Regions from separate parts of the Abyssisolibacter sp. ZYX002 genome, predicted to be linked through region 2. Evidence: riboswitches for the same ligand, from Rfam matches in the RefSeq annotation. Region 2 holds a riboswitch; the other holds the start of a gene.

What was found. A riboswitch is a leader RNA that binds a small molecule or an ion and turns the genes downstream of it on or off. The one in region 2 is predicted to bind S-adenosylmethionine.
Region 1: it holds a riboswitch for S-adenosylmethionine, as region 2 does, so the genes downstream of both, metF (methylenetetrahydrofolate reductase [NAD(P)H]) here and P3X86_RS11335 (homocysteine biosynthesis protein) in region 2, are expected to answer to the same signal.

The regions. Positions count from the first base shown of each region.
Region 1 is NZ_JARMXH010000002.1:595,825-604,318, reverse strand. It holds gene P3X86_RS08835 (hypothetical protein) at 117-380, opposite strand; gene P3X86_RS08830 (homocysteine S-methyltransferase family protein) at 452-2,830, opposite strand; gene P3X86_RS08825 (methionine synthase) at 2,805-3,512, opposite strand; gene metF (methylenetetrahydrofolate reductase [NAD(P)H]) at 3,496-4,383, opposite strand; SAM riboswitch class I at 4,523-4,623, opposite strand; SAM riboswitch class I at 4,683-4,779, opposite strand; gene P3X86_RS08815 (polysaccharide deacetylase family protein) at 4,925-6,454, opposite strand; gene P3X86_RS08810 (BlaI/MecI/CopY family transcriptional regulator) at 6,614-6,988, shown strand; gene P3X86_RS08805 (M56 family metallopeptidase) at 6,988-8,494, shown strand, end outside.
Region 2 is NZ_JARMXH010000003.1:269,656-278,149, reverse strand. It holds gene P3X86_RS11340 (ATP-binding protein) at 1-206, opposite strand, end outside; gene P3X86_RS11335 (homocysteine biosynthesis protein) at 210-1,370, opposite strand; SAM riboswitch class I at 1,501-1,597, opposite strand; gene P3X86_RS11330 (hypothetical protein) at 1,854-2,063, opposite strand; gene P3X86_RS11325 (hypothetical protein) at 2,094-2,483, opposite strand; gene P3X86_RS11320 (YjcZ family sporulation protein) at 3,663-3,707, shown strand; gene P3X86_RS11315 (hypothetical protein) at 3,989-4,732, opposite strand; gene P3X86_RS11310 (hypothetical protein) at 5,150-6,073, opposite strand; gene P3X86_RS11305 (polysaccharide deacetylase family protein) at 6,457-7,230, opposite strand; gene P3X86_RS11300 (hypothetical protein) at 7,344-7,517, opposite strand; gene P3X86_RS11295 (YibE/F family protein) at 7,584-8,494, opposite strand, start outside.

The DNA of each region.
Region 1 (8,494 bases), on a different contig from region 2:
TGAACTAGCAGAGAGAAATCTAAGATTATTTACTTTGTGAAACTACATACCGTATTAACTTATTATCTGTATATTCAATATATACAGCTTCATTTATGTTCTTTTTAGTATATACTTTAGTTCTTTAATACATTTGAATGAAGCTCTTTTTTTGGTAGCTCGTTGTGATTTATTTTCTTTTGTATTTCTCCAATAAGTGTAAACTCATTACTAAAAGGTTCTTCTTTTCCTGTTGTTTGGTATAATACATTCTTATATACTATTAACGGTGGGCGCACGCCTTCATTTGTATTTTTTATAGAATTAGTATCTTGCTTGCATGCTGTCAAACTTAATAATATAACAATTAATATAATGATAAAGTTAAAAGTTTTTTTCATCAAGTCACCCCATTTATAATATTTTTTAAATGTTACACTTTTTAAAGGCTGAACTAATATAGTTAAGAGTGCTATAATTTTTTTTCAAATACCATATCAGCAATACGCACAGCTTCCTTAGCATCTTTTCCGTAGTAATGAGCACCTATTTTTTTAGCATAAATTTCAGTCAATACAGCACCACCCACCATTATGCTTATAGAATCATCTAATTCTCTAACAGCATTGATGATTTCTTCCATTGAAGGAACAGTTGTTGTCATTAAAGCACTAAGTCCGACTAGCTTGGCATTTTCATCGGTGATAGAACTTATTATTTTTTCTTTAGAAACATCTTTACCTAAATCAATAATTTTATAACCATAATTCTCAAGCAGTATCTTAACTATATTTTTACCTATATCATGAACATCACCTTTTACTGTTGCAAGTATTATAGTGCCTTTAGATATGTCCATATTGCCTGATTCAAGTAAGTGATTTTTAATTGCATCAAAAGCGATTTTTACTGTCTCAGCACTTCTAATTAATTGAGGTAGAAAAATAGTTTCATTTTCATACCTATCTCCAACTATATCTAAAGCTTTTATTAAGTGATTATTTACTATATTCATAGGCTCTAAGGTATTTAGTAACTTTAGTGTTTTATCTTCTGCTTTATCTTTTAGTCCTTTGATTATTATATCGACAAGAGAAAGAGTGTCATCATTTTTTGTGACAACTTCTAGCGTTGAATCAGTTTTTGAATAAGTAGATATAAAGTCTTCGCATCCATGATCTATATTCGCTAAAACTCTATAAGACATAATTGTATCTTTTAAAGATTTAACAGTTGGATCAGTTATTGGAGCATCTAAACCATAACTAAGTGCCATTGATAAAAATGTACTGTTGATTAGATTACGGTTTGGAAGACCAAACGAAACGTTACTAGCACCTAAAGTTGTCTTTACGTTATACTTTGATTTAATGATTTTTATAGCATTTAAAGTTTCTAACACTGCTTTTTGGTTAGAAGAAGCTGTCAATGTCAAGCAGTCTATTAGAATGTTTTCTTCTGGTATTTTGTATTTTTTGGCTTCATTTATTATTTTTTCAGCAATCTCTACACGTTTATTTATAGTTTTAGGCAGACCATTTTCATCTAGAGTTAAACCTACAACTAAAGCGCCATATTTCTTTGCTATAGGTAAAATAAAGTCTAAGCTTTCTTGCTTTCCGTTAACTGAATTAATAATTGGTTTACCATTATAGTATCTAACAGCAGTTTCTATTACTTTAGCTTTCATACTATCAATTTGCAAAGGTGTATCAATTATAGATTGAAGTTCAAATATTACATCCTTCATTTTTTGAATCTCGTCAATCCCAGGTATCCCGATATTTATGTCTAAGATATCAGCTCCGCTATCTACTTGCTTTATAGCTTCTTGTATAACATAGCTATAATCATTGCTATTTATAGAAGCTTTAAGTCTTGGTTTACCAGTAGGGTTTATCCTTTCTCCAATAATGCATATTTTTTCATCAACTATAACCGTTTTTGTGCTTGAAGTTGCAGTTGTTAACTTTGAGTTAGATGATTTTAAAGGCTTTTTATTTTTTAACAAAGTAATAACTTTACTAATATACTCTGGATTTGTGCCACAGCAACCTCCGAATACCGCACCACCAATATTTGCAATGTCCGCAAGCTCTTGTGCATATTGACATGAATCTAAAGTATATCTTGTTTCTCCATTTACTATCTCAGGTAGTCCAGCGTTAGGCTGTACGATAACAGGTTTATTAGAGTACTTAACTATTTCTTTTACTACGCTAGATATTTGCTTTGGGCCTAGTGAACAGTTTATACCTAAAGCATCTACACCTAGACCATCAAGTACCTCTACCATCGTTAGGGGATCAGTGCCAGTTAAAGTCCTCATATTTTCTCCAAATGTCATAGTGCAGAAAATAGGTAAATTAGAGTTTTCTTTGGCTGCTAGTATAGCTGCTTTAGCTTCATATAAATCGCTCATAGTTTCGATTAAGATTATATCAGCTCCTGCATTATCACCAGCTATAACTTGTTGCTTAAACATTTCATAAGCATCATCAAAGCTTAGCGTGCCCAATGGACTTAACAATTGACCGAGTGGGCCAATATCTAAAGCAATTAGTTGATGTGTGACTGATTTTTTAGCTAGCATTACAGCATTATTGATGATTTCATCTACACTGTAGATTGAATCTTTCAGCTTATATGCATTTGCTCCAAAAGTATTTGTTGTTATTATATCAGCACCTGCATTAACATATGCTTTGTGTATATTTAGTATAGTATTTGGTTTTTTGATATTATATTTTTCTGGTATCTCACCTGCTCTCATACCATAGCTTTGAAGCATAGTACCCATAGAACCATCCAGAAATATAAAGTCTTTACCTAACTTTTTTAGTACATTCATATATATCCCCATCCTTTGTATACATACAGTCTTTACTCAAGTTACAATTGTTACAACTAGTACTCTTTTTTAGTATTTTTTTACCTATACCTATGAAAGCCGTAATTGATTTTCTAGGTATAAGAATATTATTGTCATTGCATGTTAGCCCTATAGTATTACCCTCAATTACCCTTAATATTTTGGATTGATAATCGAGAGACAAATCTCCATAACCGGGACTAAATCTAGAGGTTGTTTTATAGTTTTTCTTGGAAACCATATCTTCTATTGATGAACTTACAAAGTCAGCTAAAGATTCTATTGCAGTTGTAGCGCAAGCATCAAAAATGATAGCCTTTGTAAGGTTTGTTTTACTATAATATCGTATTTTATTATCAATATCAATACCTAAAGTAGCACCAATAATTGCGCACTTATCACAATTGCTTAAATGCTGTTTTAAATTTTCACTAACTATTTCCGTATCACATTCATAAAGATAAATATTGTATTCGATGTCTATATCAAAAAGTTTATAAATATAGTTACCACTAGAAATAGATTTCACTTCCTTGATACATTCAGTTATCATGTCCATTGTGTATTTATCAATGTCAGAGCTTTTATATCTAAGATAACGCAAAACTTCATTACGGTCAATATTTAATGGACCAACACGCTTGTTAGCATGCACATTCATCACATACAACTCCTCTTATCGCTTTTATATTATTTAAAATATGACTAGTTGCCTTTGGTTTATTCATAGTATAGATATGGATACCGTCTGTATCCCATGACAATAAATCAATAATTTGCTCGATTGCATATGCTAAACCAGCTTCTCTTAAAGCATTTGGTGAATGTTCGTATTTTTCTATAATCTTTTTGATTTTCTTAGGCAATGAACAACCAGTAAGCTCAATAATCCTCTTAACTTGATTTTTATTAAGAATTGGTAAAACACCTGCTAAAATAGGAACATTAATATTTTTCTTTCTAACTTTATCTTTATACTCGTAGAATAAATTATTATCAAAAAATAGCTGTGAAATTAAAAATTCAACTCCAGAGTCTACTTTCTGTTTTAAGTTATCAATATCTTGGTGTAAAGATTCGCACTCCAAATGCTTTTCTGGATAGCACGCTCCTCCTATGCAAAAATCATAATTTTCTTTAATGTGCTTTACTAAATCAGAAGCATATTTAAAACCATGATTTTCATGGTAGCCTTCTAAAGGATAGTCTCCTCGTAAAGCTAGTATGTTTTTTACTCCTTGTTTATGCAAACTATCTAAGGTGATATTGAGTTCCTCTTTATTTGAAGTTAGACATGTCAAATGAGCCAATGATGGAACATTTGAAATTCTATGAATAAATGATGAAACATCAATCGTTGTATCTTTAGTACTACCTCCAGCACCATATGTCACGCTTATAAAATCTGGTCTTAGTTCTTTGAGTTTGAATATAGTATCATAAATTGTTTCGATTTTTGATTCTTTTTTTGGTGGAAATATTTCTAGCGAAATAAGTGATTTTTCTTTGTCAAACATATCTCTAATATACATTATAATCTCTCCTTTTTTATGAGTAAAGTAATATAAACAATACTATTTATTATTGATGATACAGTTATCTATAAGTAACGAATCTGTTAATTTTGAGTAAAAATAAAACTCTCTTAAGATAAGAGAGTTTCTATTTAAGCTCTTATCATTCGGTTAATAAACCGCTGGTTTTAGCACCTTTACTTGCAGTAGGTTGCTGGACTTCATAGGGCCAGATCCCTCAGTCACTCTCAATAAGAAATATTTAATTGTTTTATAAAATAAAAAAACCTCTTTAATGAAAAGAGGGTTATAATCATCTCTTATCACTCGGCATAGCCGCTGGTTTTAGCACCTTACTTATAGTAGGTTGCTGGACTTCGTAGGGCCAGATCCCTCAGTCACTCTTAATAAGACTATTAAATTATATTAAGTATAATGCAATAAAGCGAAATTGTCAACATATTTTAATAAGCAGATATTTAAAAAGTGAATATAAATGTAGCCAATAAATGTTAAGTTATAAAATAGAATAATATATAAACAAATAAAACTCTTAAGTTTATTGATGTGATGCGTTGTACGCTACATTACCACCCAATCTTTTCAAGAAATAATTAGCAGTATCATAGTAGTTTATTCTCAATCTCTTTAGTGTTAAGAAGTCGTCAGATTTTTTACTAATACCATATTTTGTTTTAACAGCAGTCAAATATCCATGTTTTTTTACTTCATTTATACCATAAACCGTAGAATGACCTGCAGGATAGCAAAAATGAGTAATTTTAGAATCTATCATTTTTTCAAGAATTTTTTTAGACTGAGCAATTTCTTTACTGATTTTGGCGTTACTATTATAATGAAAATCAACATGAGTTACTGTATGACTACCAATCTCCATACCATCATAGAATATTTTTCTCACATGATCTGGAGAGCGAGGAGTATCATTTAATAAAGTTGATGTAATAAGATAAAATGTTCCGCACATTCCTCTTTTAGATAGTTCATTTGCAGCATAATTAAAATGAGAGGGATAACCATCATCAAATGTTAACACTATAGGATTTTTGGGTAGAGGATAGTTATTTTCCCAGTGATTGTAAAGCTGTGACATAGATATTGTATTATAGTTGTAATCTTTAAGTAAATCAAGCTGTTTACTAAAGTTCTCTCTACTCACATATAGACTAGCTGGACCTTTATGTGGGAGAGTATTTATTTCATGATACATAAGTATAGGAATGTATTTAATATACTCATAATTAGGTCTAGTTAGAGCAGGGGGATTGCTGATCTTATCAATTATAGTTATTACCTCTCCTTGAGTCATAATTTTGTTAGGCTCAAACAATCCATCTTCAGTTATGTTCATTATACCTTCACTATAGCATTTTAGAGCATTATGATTTGCAGTGTCTTTGATATGGCAACGATAGTATTCATAATTGTCGTAAGTAATGGATATAGAGCTTTCTAATATATTTGCAAGTTCTATTTTAGTGATAGGATCATGATTATCGGAGTATGTTCCTAACAATGTATGTACAAAATTTTTAGTGGCAACAAGGTTAGAATTATCAATAGGAAGTATTTCTAGTTTTGTCTTAGTCAATAAATTTTCATTATTGAGAAAATTATATATATAGCCAGCAAAAGCTCCCATGGTAAGCTGTTTGTTCATAATTTCTTGATCTTTTACTTTAAAAAAGATATCAGGAAGATAGCTATCATATATTTTGAAAGGTTTATTATCTTGTTTAGAAATATTTTTAATTAAATTATATGTACTACAAAGTTTGTTGTAATTGATGCTATTAGGGTTGTTATTTATCAATATAGAAAATGTATCGAGTAGTTCTGCTACTGATATATGTTTATTTGGATTAAATAAGCCACTTTCATTAAGATGCATTATATTATGATGTATAACATAGTGTATTTGATAGAAATTGGGATTAGAAGATCCAACATCAGGTATTTGGTTAATAGAGTTTAGATTATTATCACTGCTAACATAACTTACTGTTACTGAAAGCAATACTATAACAATTACTAAAGTTATTTTAAGATATCTGAATTTTTTTATCATATGGAAACATCTCCTCAACTTTTATGTTATATACAAATTATATTATACAAGGTTAAATAAAATGTCTGCAACATGGAAAAATATACTATTGACATTTTAATAAGACAAATGTAATATTAAAAGTGTAATATTACATTTGTCTTATTGGAGGGATTAAATTTGGAAAGATTACCTGATGCAGAGCTCACTATTATGTTAGTAATATGGAATTCAAATAAACCATTGACTTCAAACCAGATATTAGATAAGTTACAAAATAAAAAATGGCATGTAACAACTTTGAACAAACTTTTATCTAGACTAATAAAAAGAGGATTTATAAGAGTTGAGGTTGAAGGAAGACCGAAGAAATATGGATATATTATAGATGAGAATGATTATAAAAGGTGGGAGAGTAAAACTTTCTTTAGCAAGCTTCACAAAAATTCATTCAAGAGTCTTATAGCATCTTTGTGCTCAGATGATAAATTAACGAATGATGATATAAAAGAAATAGAAGAATTAATACATTTGCATAAGGAGGACGATGAGTGATGCTTCAAATCTTTTTTAACTATATAAAAATATCCCTTATTGCTTCAACAATAGTATTGTTAATAATAATGGTTACACCGCTAACTAAAAAAAGATATTCAAACAGATGGCGTTACTATGTATGGATAATGGTTAGTGTTATGCTTATAATACCGTTTAATTTGTCTATAAAAAATGCTCCTATAAATATAAAACCTCAAAGTATACAGAATATAGTCATTGGTAGAGATATAAGTGAAAATATAGAACCTGTACAGCCAATAGAAAAACAAGGTGATTATAATGATACTACTCAAAATAGCAGTGTATTTAATATACACCATATCATATGGTTATGGCTTATAGTTGCAGTTTTGTATTTGATAAAAAATTATATATCATATTTCAGATACAAGAAGGATATCTTTAGGTGGTGTTATAGCTGTGATGATGAGACTAAAAGTGTATTTGAGCAAACAAAAAAACAACTCAATATAAATAAAGATATAGAGCTGTTAAAATGTGATTATATCAATTCTCCAATGCTTATAGGGTTGTTTAAAACAAGAGTATTAGTATCTAAAGGTGATTTTAGCAAAGAAGATTTAAAGCATATATTTCTTCATGAACTAACTCATTATAGCAGATGGGATATAGGGACTAAGCTGTTTATACTATTTGCAAAAGCAATACATTGGTTTAATCCATTTGTTCATATTATGAGTAAAATGGCTAATGAAGATATAGAGATATGCTGTGATTATGATGTTATAAAAAAACAAGACAGCAAAAATGGTAAAGACTATATAAAGACAGTATTCAAAGTAATGAAACTAAATGGAAATAGAGGAGTAATACTTTCAACAAATTTTAATGGAGGTAAAAATAGAATGAAAGCAATTTTAGAATATAATAAAAAGAGAAAAGGTAAATTACTTTTGATAGGAATGATAGTGCTTTTACTTTCATCACAGTTATTGATAGCATGTAATGATTCAAAAAGTGATATAGAAAAACAAAAACAAGAGAGTAAAGAATATATAATTAAAGATTTAGGATATGCAATCTCATTGCCTAAAAACATAGCTGATAATGTGAAAATAGATAAGAATGGTGATACTGTAAGTATAGATACAAAATTTGGAGGTACATTAGTTTTTATAACTAGATATTCTAAAAATGATTATCCAGATAGAAAAGCATTAAATAAATACATTGAGGAAACATCTCCTGTATACTTGATTTACTTAGGTGAAACTGAAAAGGACTACGTGTGCTATAACTTTCCAAGTGATGTGCAATATGACTTAAATGACAAAGCTATGACCAAGAAATATAAGGATTTAATAAAAATGTTTGATGATAAAAGTATAGCATTTAGAGCATTAAGTAAAGAAGAAAGCGATAGTAAAAATATCATAGGATATGTAAAGAAATATGACAAAAATACTAATTCATTAACGATAGATGAAGTCGAATGGTTAACAGAAGAAGACAGTGACAGAATAAAAGAACTTGGGTACGATA
Region 2 (8,494 bases):
AATGCAGATGCTTCACAAACTGCCGTACATGCACCACAGTTAACACATTTATTTCTATTTATATTAATACTGATATTAGACTGAGCTAATCCTATTCCTTCTTTTTTAAGATAATTTATAGCATTAATTATCTCACTTTCTTTTCCTTTAATTTCGATAAAGAAATTTCCATTTTCATTACATTTTATTTTTTTTGTTGTTGTCATTTATCATTCCTCCTTAATTTTCATTGCCTTAACTATATTGTTTTGTGGAAACCGTTGTATAGGCTCTTGAATAAAAAAATCACCATTCTCTATCCAAAATTTAAGCTCATTAGCAATTTTTCTAGCTTTCTGTAAACTAGATAGTGGAGTTGTCTTTATTTCTTTTCCATCAATTACTACTTTTCCACTTCTAAGTTCTTCATAGCTAACTTTCGCCACTGAAGGTTTATTTTTTTTCTTAACACTATAATCTATAACACTTGTATATATGTCTTTATTTTCTACACATACCTTTTTCATCATATCTTCATCCAATATTGGTATTGGGATACCTATACCTACAAAAATAGATGTACCATAGTTTTCAAATACAGCAGGCTGAATATACTCAGTATCCATATCCTTCAAATCTCCAATAACAGCTAGTGTTGCTGCTGGTCCTAAAGTCACACCATTAACACCTCTATTAGCCGATGAATTAAACTGTGTTCCTTGCCACGACACATATCCTTGAGCCCCTGCTAGGAAAATCCTAGTACCTATTCCTATAGTTCTGTAATTAGGATCATTTAGCAATGGACTAAGTTCTCCTGATGTAGAATAGTTAATATTACCCTTGCTTGGCTTTAATATTCCCATATATGTGTATATCTTTTTATCACTAGTATTTATTGCGGCTGCATAATTTTGATAAGCATTTCTAGGATTAAAAAGATAAGCCTCATTTAGGTCTTCTAATCTTACATTAGTTTGTACTTCACTTCTTGGATAACAATCTGTAGGACTTGCTTTGGCTTTCAATTCTATTTCTTTACCATCTATTAAATCACATATTACATGAGCACCACCATATTCTCTTCCTCTGTCTAATGATTCTTCTGTAGCACCTATGTAGGTATCAACTGCTGCAAGCCCTCCGCATGCCGTAACATTGTTTAGCGTGATTTTGCTCATCTTAATAGGCGGGTCTGAATGCCCGAAATTTAAAAATGCCCCAGATGAACACATAGGTCCAAATGTTCCTGTGGTTACTACATCTACCTGCTTAGTAGCTTCTTCTATTCCTTTTTCTTTTACAATACCGATTATTTCTTCTGCAGTTACAACCACTGCTTCCCCTTTCCTGATTTTTTCATTGATTTCTTGATAAGTTTTTTTAATCATCTTTTAACTTACACTCCTTTCTTTGTGAATAAAGTTTAATAGTTTTTAAAATTTAACTAACTATTGTCACGTTATGATATATAATATAAAAAAACTTTCTCTAAATGATATAGAGAAAGTTCGTTGATAACTCTTATCATTCGGCTATGCCGCTGGTTTTAGCACCTTGCATAAAGCAGGTTGCCGGACTTCTATGGGCCAGTTCCCTCAGTCACTCTTAATAAGATTATTTAATTCGTTCTAATATATTTTTATAAAATTTGTTGGTATACCAACTTAATTAATAAAGATTATAAACTAAATATTATGGGCTGTCAACAAAAAAGTTTTATTAACTTATTCAATACTACATTTCTATTTTATTTCAAAACTGAACCTAAAAAGGGATTAAGTAACCATTGAGTTGCCAAAAACATCAATAAATTAACAATAAATAAAAAATAACAACTATCCAATATCTTCGTTATAATTAAGTCACCAATACTACTTCATTACAGAAGAATAAAGCGTAACAACCATCAAGTCGTTACGCTTCACTACTTCTTTAGATTTAATTTCTATTTGCTTACTAGTATTATCTATACGAAACTCTCCTTTGTATATTAGATGTGATACTGGTATTATTTTATACCCCTGTTTTGTCAGTTTATCTAATATTAATGGTAAAATGATTAAAATTATTTTACATATCATTTTTAGTAGTTCAACATTTAAGTTACATGATTATTCAACCTTAATCTTTGTTATATTATCATCGTATATTGAGTATAAAAAATCAAAGCTTATATTTTTTGCTTTAGCAAATTTATCATCATTTAATCTAATAGTATCATTCTTATCGATACAATATGATTTAGAACTTTCTTTTCCCTGAAAATTTATACGCAAATACGGCTGTTGTATTGTATCACTACATTCTTTAAACTCAGCTTTATTAAATAACTCTGTTAATTGTTTTATTTGTTCTTGATCTTCTATTATAGCTACACTACTATTAAAACCATACCCTATTACAACAGTGTTTATATCCATATTTTCTTGTGTTTTAGAGTTTTGGCATCCCACTATAAATAATACAATTAGAAGTGAATATCCCAATATAAAATTCTTCATCTGACCTACCTCTCTCACTAATTAATTTAGAAATCAATCTTATATTTCCAAAAAGTGTTTTTAACTACTGTAGGATATGGGCAATGCATTTCGGGATGTCTATATAGTCCATATCCTCCCCATTTTGAAACCACGGTTACATTAGTTCCATTTACTGATGATATTATTCCTGAATGTGCTTTACCCTCTAAAGGATAAAAAATTCAGTATCCATTTTTAGGTGAAGAAGATTTCTTATAACTTCCATCACTCATATATTTACTTGGATTATCCATCCACCATGTATTTCCACTAGATACATTGTACCAAGCATAATCCTTTTATTATTTTTTTCCTAGGAAAATTATTTCTTGAATATAATGTAAACCAGCTAAATTTAATTGTCAATATTTTCTTATGATTTTAATTTTTACTTAATTTAATATTTAATTTCTTTGTTTTTTATAGGGCGTGGGGAAACCCCACATTTATAACTATTAACTATACCAATAGGAAGCTTGAATGTTATTATATATATCCCATCAGTAATATAATACGTTTCATTACATAAAAATAAAGCGTAACAACCCTCAAGTCGTTACGCTTCACTACTTATTTAGATTTAATTTCTATCTGCTTACCAGTATTATCTATACGAAATTCTCCTTTGTATATTAGATGTGATACTGGTACTATTTTATACCCCTGTTTTGTCAATTTATCTAGTATTAACGGTAAAAACTGCTCTACATACTTGGAGTTGTTATGAAATAATACTATAGAACCATTTTTTACATTTCTGGTTACTTTATCTATGATATTCTTAAAATCAACTACTCCTATAAAACTTTTGCTAGATTATTTCTTACACAAAAAGCGTAACAACACCTCAAGTCATTACGCTTCTCTATTTATTTAGCTTTAATTTCTATCTGCTTACCAGTATTATCTATACGGAATTCTCCTTTGTATATCAGATGTGATACTGGTACTATTTTATACCCCTATTTTGTCAGTTTATCCAATATCAACGGTAAAAATGTTCTACATACTTGGAGTTATTGTGAAATAATACTATTGAACCATTCTTTACGTTTCGGTTACTTTGTAAACAACTGGTTGAATTCCATAAGATTTTCAATCAAAACTATTAGCACTGGATATAAAAATACAACCCTGTATTAAAGCCGTTTCCAAGGCATAATACACAATAGCTTCTCTTTAATTGTTGTTTTATTTATCTAATTTTATGTATTTTTTATATACTCAAATAAATAGGAGTTAATCACATTCGTTTATGCGATTAACTCCTATTTTATTATTTCAATATTTCTATTTCTACTATTTTGCCCTTGTCAGGAATTAATCACACAAACCAATATTTCTCTAATCTCGGAGATATTGTTTTCTTTAACACTTTTATCTCTTACACATTACTATCTTCTGTTGCTTTTTATGTAACCCTTCTATATTAAAACATCAGGAATTAATCATACTTTTTACATGATTAATTCCTGTTTAATTGTTTAGTTATTGACTGTTCTTGTAATAATTTTATAATTATCTACTAATCCATATGTTATCATTTCAGGTTTATCCCAATAAGCCACAACTACATCTAATGGATACATGTAGTCTCTCTCACCAATTTCAGCTAAACTGCTACAGTCAACTCTTTCATCCCATATCCATTTTCCTCCAAGATTAACTATTATCACTTCTCCCATAAATGCCCCTGCATTTATAAGCACTTCTCTGTTATCCTTCATCGTTCCACTCTTTATATTTTTTAGTACCTCCTCTAGTTTACTAAGTAAAATATGTGGTTCTTCTTCTAAATCAAGATTATACTCCTTAGCAAACTGCTTAGCTCTTTCTCTTGGATTATTATATAAATCTCTGTCCATATCTATAGTAGCTCTTTCTTCTGGTATACTTAATAGTTCTAGGTATTTAAACCCATCATTATTTTCTATCACATCAACAAGTTTATTTAGAACTTGAGCTAAACTTTCATCTGTGTATTCTTCAAAGTAATCTATGTCTTTTGATAAAATACGACCTTCTATTCCAACTCTATCTATGGAGGTAGCTATTTCTACTCTCATTTTTTTTCCAAAATCGCTCTTTTGAAATCTTATATATTGCTCTACTCCTTCTTTTTCTCTAGCGTAAACCCATACTCCACTGCCTTCTGTCCCTTTATATTTAAACCCATATTTCTCTAATCTCGGTGATATTGTTTTCTTTAACACCTTCGTTACTGACATATTTATCAACTCCTCTTATTTATATCTATCTAATACAATCAAATTGATAGCTCTGAATATTGCTTCCACCACCACTTAAAAACCATACTCCGAAAGCTAATCCAAATCCTTTTTTAGCTTTCTTTATCAATATTGAACCATTTTTTACATTTCTGGTTACTTTATCTACTACCAGCTGGACTCCGTAAGACTTCTAATCCAAGCTGTCAACATTAGTTATAAAAGTACACACTTGTTTTAGTCGTTTCTAAGCGTAATACAGAATAATTTCTTTTAATTGTTGTAATTAAAGCTACTATACCAACTTAAATGTATAATCAATAGTAACTTTTATGTATTTTTTATATACTCAAATAAACAGGAATTAATCACATTACCTGATTAATTCCTATTATATTTTTATGAAAAATATCCTATTCAATTTTTTTCTTTCTCAAAGTTTTTCATTAAAGTTTCAGCATTCTTCGTAACCTTCTCAAATATTATACTTTGCTTATTCATTTGATCTTTATCGTTATTAATTTTAGCTTCAAACCATAATCTGTTTGCTACAACCATATCATTTATTGCTCCTATTAATTCTATTTCATTAGTTCTAAGAGCATTAATTGTATAAGTTATAGAATTTGTTTTACTTTTTAATATTTTTTCTTGTCTATATGATATACCTTCTCCTTTTGACATGGTTTCTTTTATATTTTTATAGATGTGATTACATACAATATATACATGCTCTCTAATTACAGGATTTTCATAACTCAACTCTCTATTTTGCCTCATTTTTTCCCGCATTTCAGGTCTTTGCATGTAGTTATTAATTATCACTAAGGATATTATAAGCAATGTTATTATTATTATTTTACTCCCAATTTTCATTACATCAAGCGTCTCTTTCTTTTTTACCCTATACTTAACTATTAATACAACCTGTATATTAAGCCAAATAAATGTTATCAAATGTAAAGAATAAGTTATGATATTCTTAAAATCAACTACTCCTATAAAAAACGTTAGTAATAAATACATTAAGCAATATGGCATTAATATTTTAAGTGCTATTTTCTTAGGAACATAATATTCACTTGCCCAATTGATTACATTAAAATATATATATAATAATACTTTAATATATAATAAAGTACATATTGCAAATACTATTGAGGTTGTTATAAAATGCTTTGATTTCAGACTTCCTTCAATTCCTATTAAAATAGATAATATAACAATTAAAGCTTTCACCATCTTTACATTGTATTTATCAATCGACTTACTTGATACCATTTTTCTTGGTTTAAGAACTATGTTTATAAGCAACTTTATTATCTCTTTGATATTTTTCATATCATTTATCCTTTCTTTCTTGTATTTCATATAATTCAAATTCATAGCCATAATACGCACTATTATCTTGTATAAATTTAATTTATTTTTTCAATATTCTACCATTACAATAAACTTTCTCTCCCATATATCAAAAAACTATTTCTTATAAACATTAGCTTCACTAAATTTTACTGCTTCATATCCACCAAACTCGATTTCACATTTGTTACTCTATTGTAAATTATATACCTGTTATCATATTTCTTCAACAGCAACACCATTTTTTACTAAAAACAACATTTATCTTCCCTAATAAAAATAAACATAAAAAATGCTAGCTTTTGCTAGATTATTTCTTACACAAAAAGCGTAACAACCACCAAGTCATTACGCTTCACTACTTATTTAGATTTTATTTCTATTTGCTTACCAGTATTATCTATACGAAATTCTCCTTTGTATATTAGATGTGATACTGGTATTATTTTATACCCCTGTTTTGTCAGTTTATCTAATATTAATGGTAAAAACTGTTCTACATACTTGGAGTTATTGTGAAATAATACTATAGAACCATTCTTTACATTTCTGGTAACTTTGTCAACAACTGGTTGAATTCCATAAGATTTCCAGTCGAGGCTGTCAACATCCCATTGAATCACATAGTAGCCTTGTTCTCTACATGTTTTTATGAGCCTATCATTATAATCTCCGAATGGAGGTCTGAATACAATAGTCCTTTGACCAGTGAGTTTTTTTACTAATAACTCTGTTCCTTTCAATTCTTTGATTATATTTTCTTTACTAAGCTTTGTCATATGAGGATGTGTTGATGAATGATTGCCTATTTCATGACCTCTTTTATGTATCTCTTTTACCATCTCTGGGTATTTTTCAGCCCAAAATTTAACCAAGAAAAATGTTGTTTTGATATTGTATTTATCAAGTGTATCTAAGATACTAAGTGTATGATCTGCTCCCCATGCTGCGTCAAAGCTTATGGCTATAACTTTTTCTTTTTTATCTACACTGTATATTGGAAGTTCTTTCTTTGGGCCAAATACATTCTTTATACCATCATCTATGATATCTGACCAACTAATCGCCATAAATACAAATAGAAAAAGCAATATATATTTCATAATAATTTTTCTTCTTAATAAAACTATTTTCATAGCATACCTCCTAGTAAGAAAAATTGTTGCTTTAATATAATTTATTTGTATAGCCTAATTATTATTACAAATAAACTAATTTGTTTTCTTATCTAGACTGTAGCTATCAATTACTAATTTATTTTTGTATAGGATCTACCCAGTACTATTGAATTTTGATCATCTTCTTCTACAAATAAGTTGTTCTTATCTTTTAATCCTTCTAGTTTCATTATAAATTTGCATACTACAAGCCCTAAAAAGAACACTCCGCTTAGTATAGCAAATACTTTTAAACTTTTTTTCACCTGTGTATCCTCCTCGTCTCTTTGTCTTTAAGTAAATATTATTACAAAAAATTGATTATTTCAAGTTTATGCCTGTTTTTTTCTACCCATAATTAATGTATATACAAAAGCTGTTATAGGTATAGTAAATATCAGCCCTATACTTCCAGCTAACGCTCTAACTATCTCTGTTGCCACCATTTCTTTATTTATTACATCTACTATGGTATAATCGTATGCCATAAATAATAGCATTAAGTTAAGAAACCCTCCTGTATATGCTAGTATCAATGTATTGGACATAGTTCCCATTATATCTCTTCCTACATTCATACCTGACTTAAATAACTCTTTCATGTGTATATCTGGCTTTTTTTCTTTTATCTCTGACATAGCAGATGATATTGACATACTAACATCCATGACTGCACCAAGAGCTCCTAGAATAATAGCTGAAAATAATATTCCTCTGAAATTAAATTTTACTTCTTGAGGTATCATTGTCAGCATCTGAGCTTCTTCATTACTTAAACCATTAAGATGTGCATATTTACTAACTATTAACGTCAAGATACCAGCCAATAATACTCCTAGAGATGTTCCTATAATCGCTGATACACTTTTTGTGTTGATCCCATTTAATATTATAAGAGTTAGTGTTATTACTCCAATACAAACAGCTATGGATAATAATATTGGGTCATTCCCTTTTAATATCAATGGAAGATAAATTTTCAGTATAGCTATTATTGTCAGTGAGAGTGTAATTACTGATTTGAGCCCTTTAAATCCTCCTATTACTACTAATAGTACTATAAAAAGCCCTATCATCCAGTACAAATATTTATCTCTTACTACATCTGATATGTATGCGGCTTGAAAATAGCCATCTTCATCTTCATCTATTAGTAAAATCACATCGTCTCCTGGATTTACATTTATATTATAGGCTAATCTATCATCTAGTATATTTTGTATTAATAGCTCTTGCCCTTTAT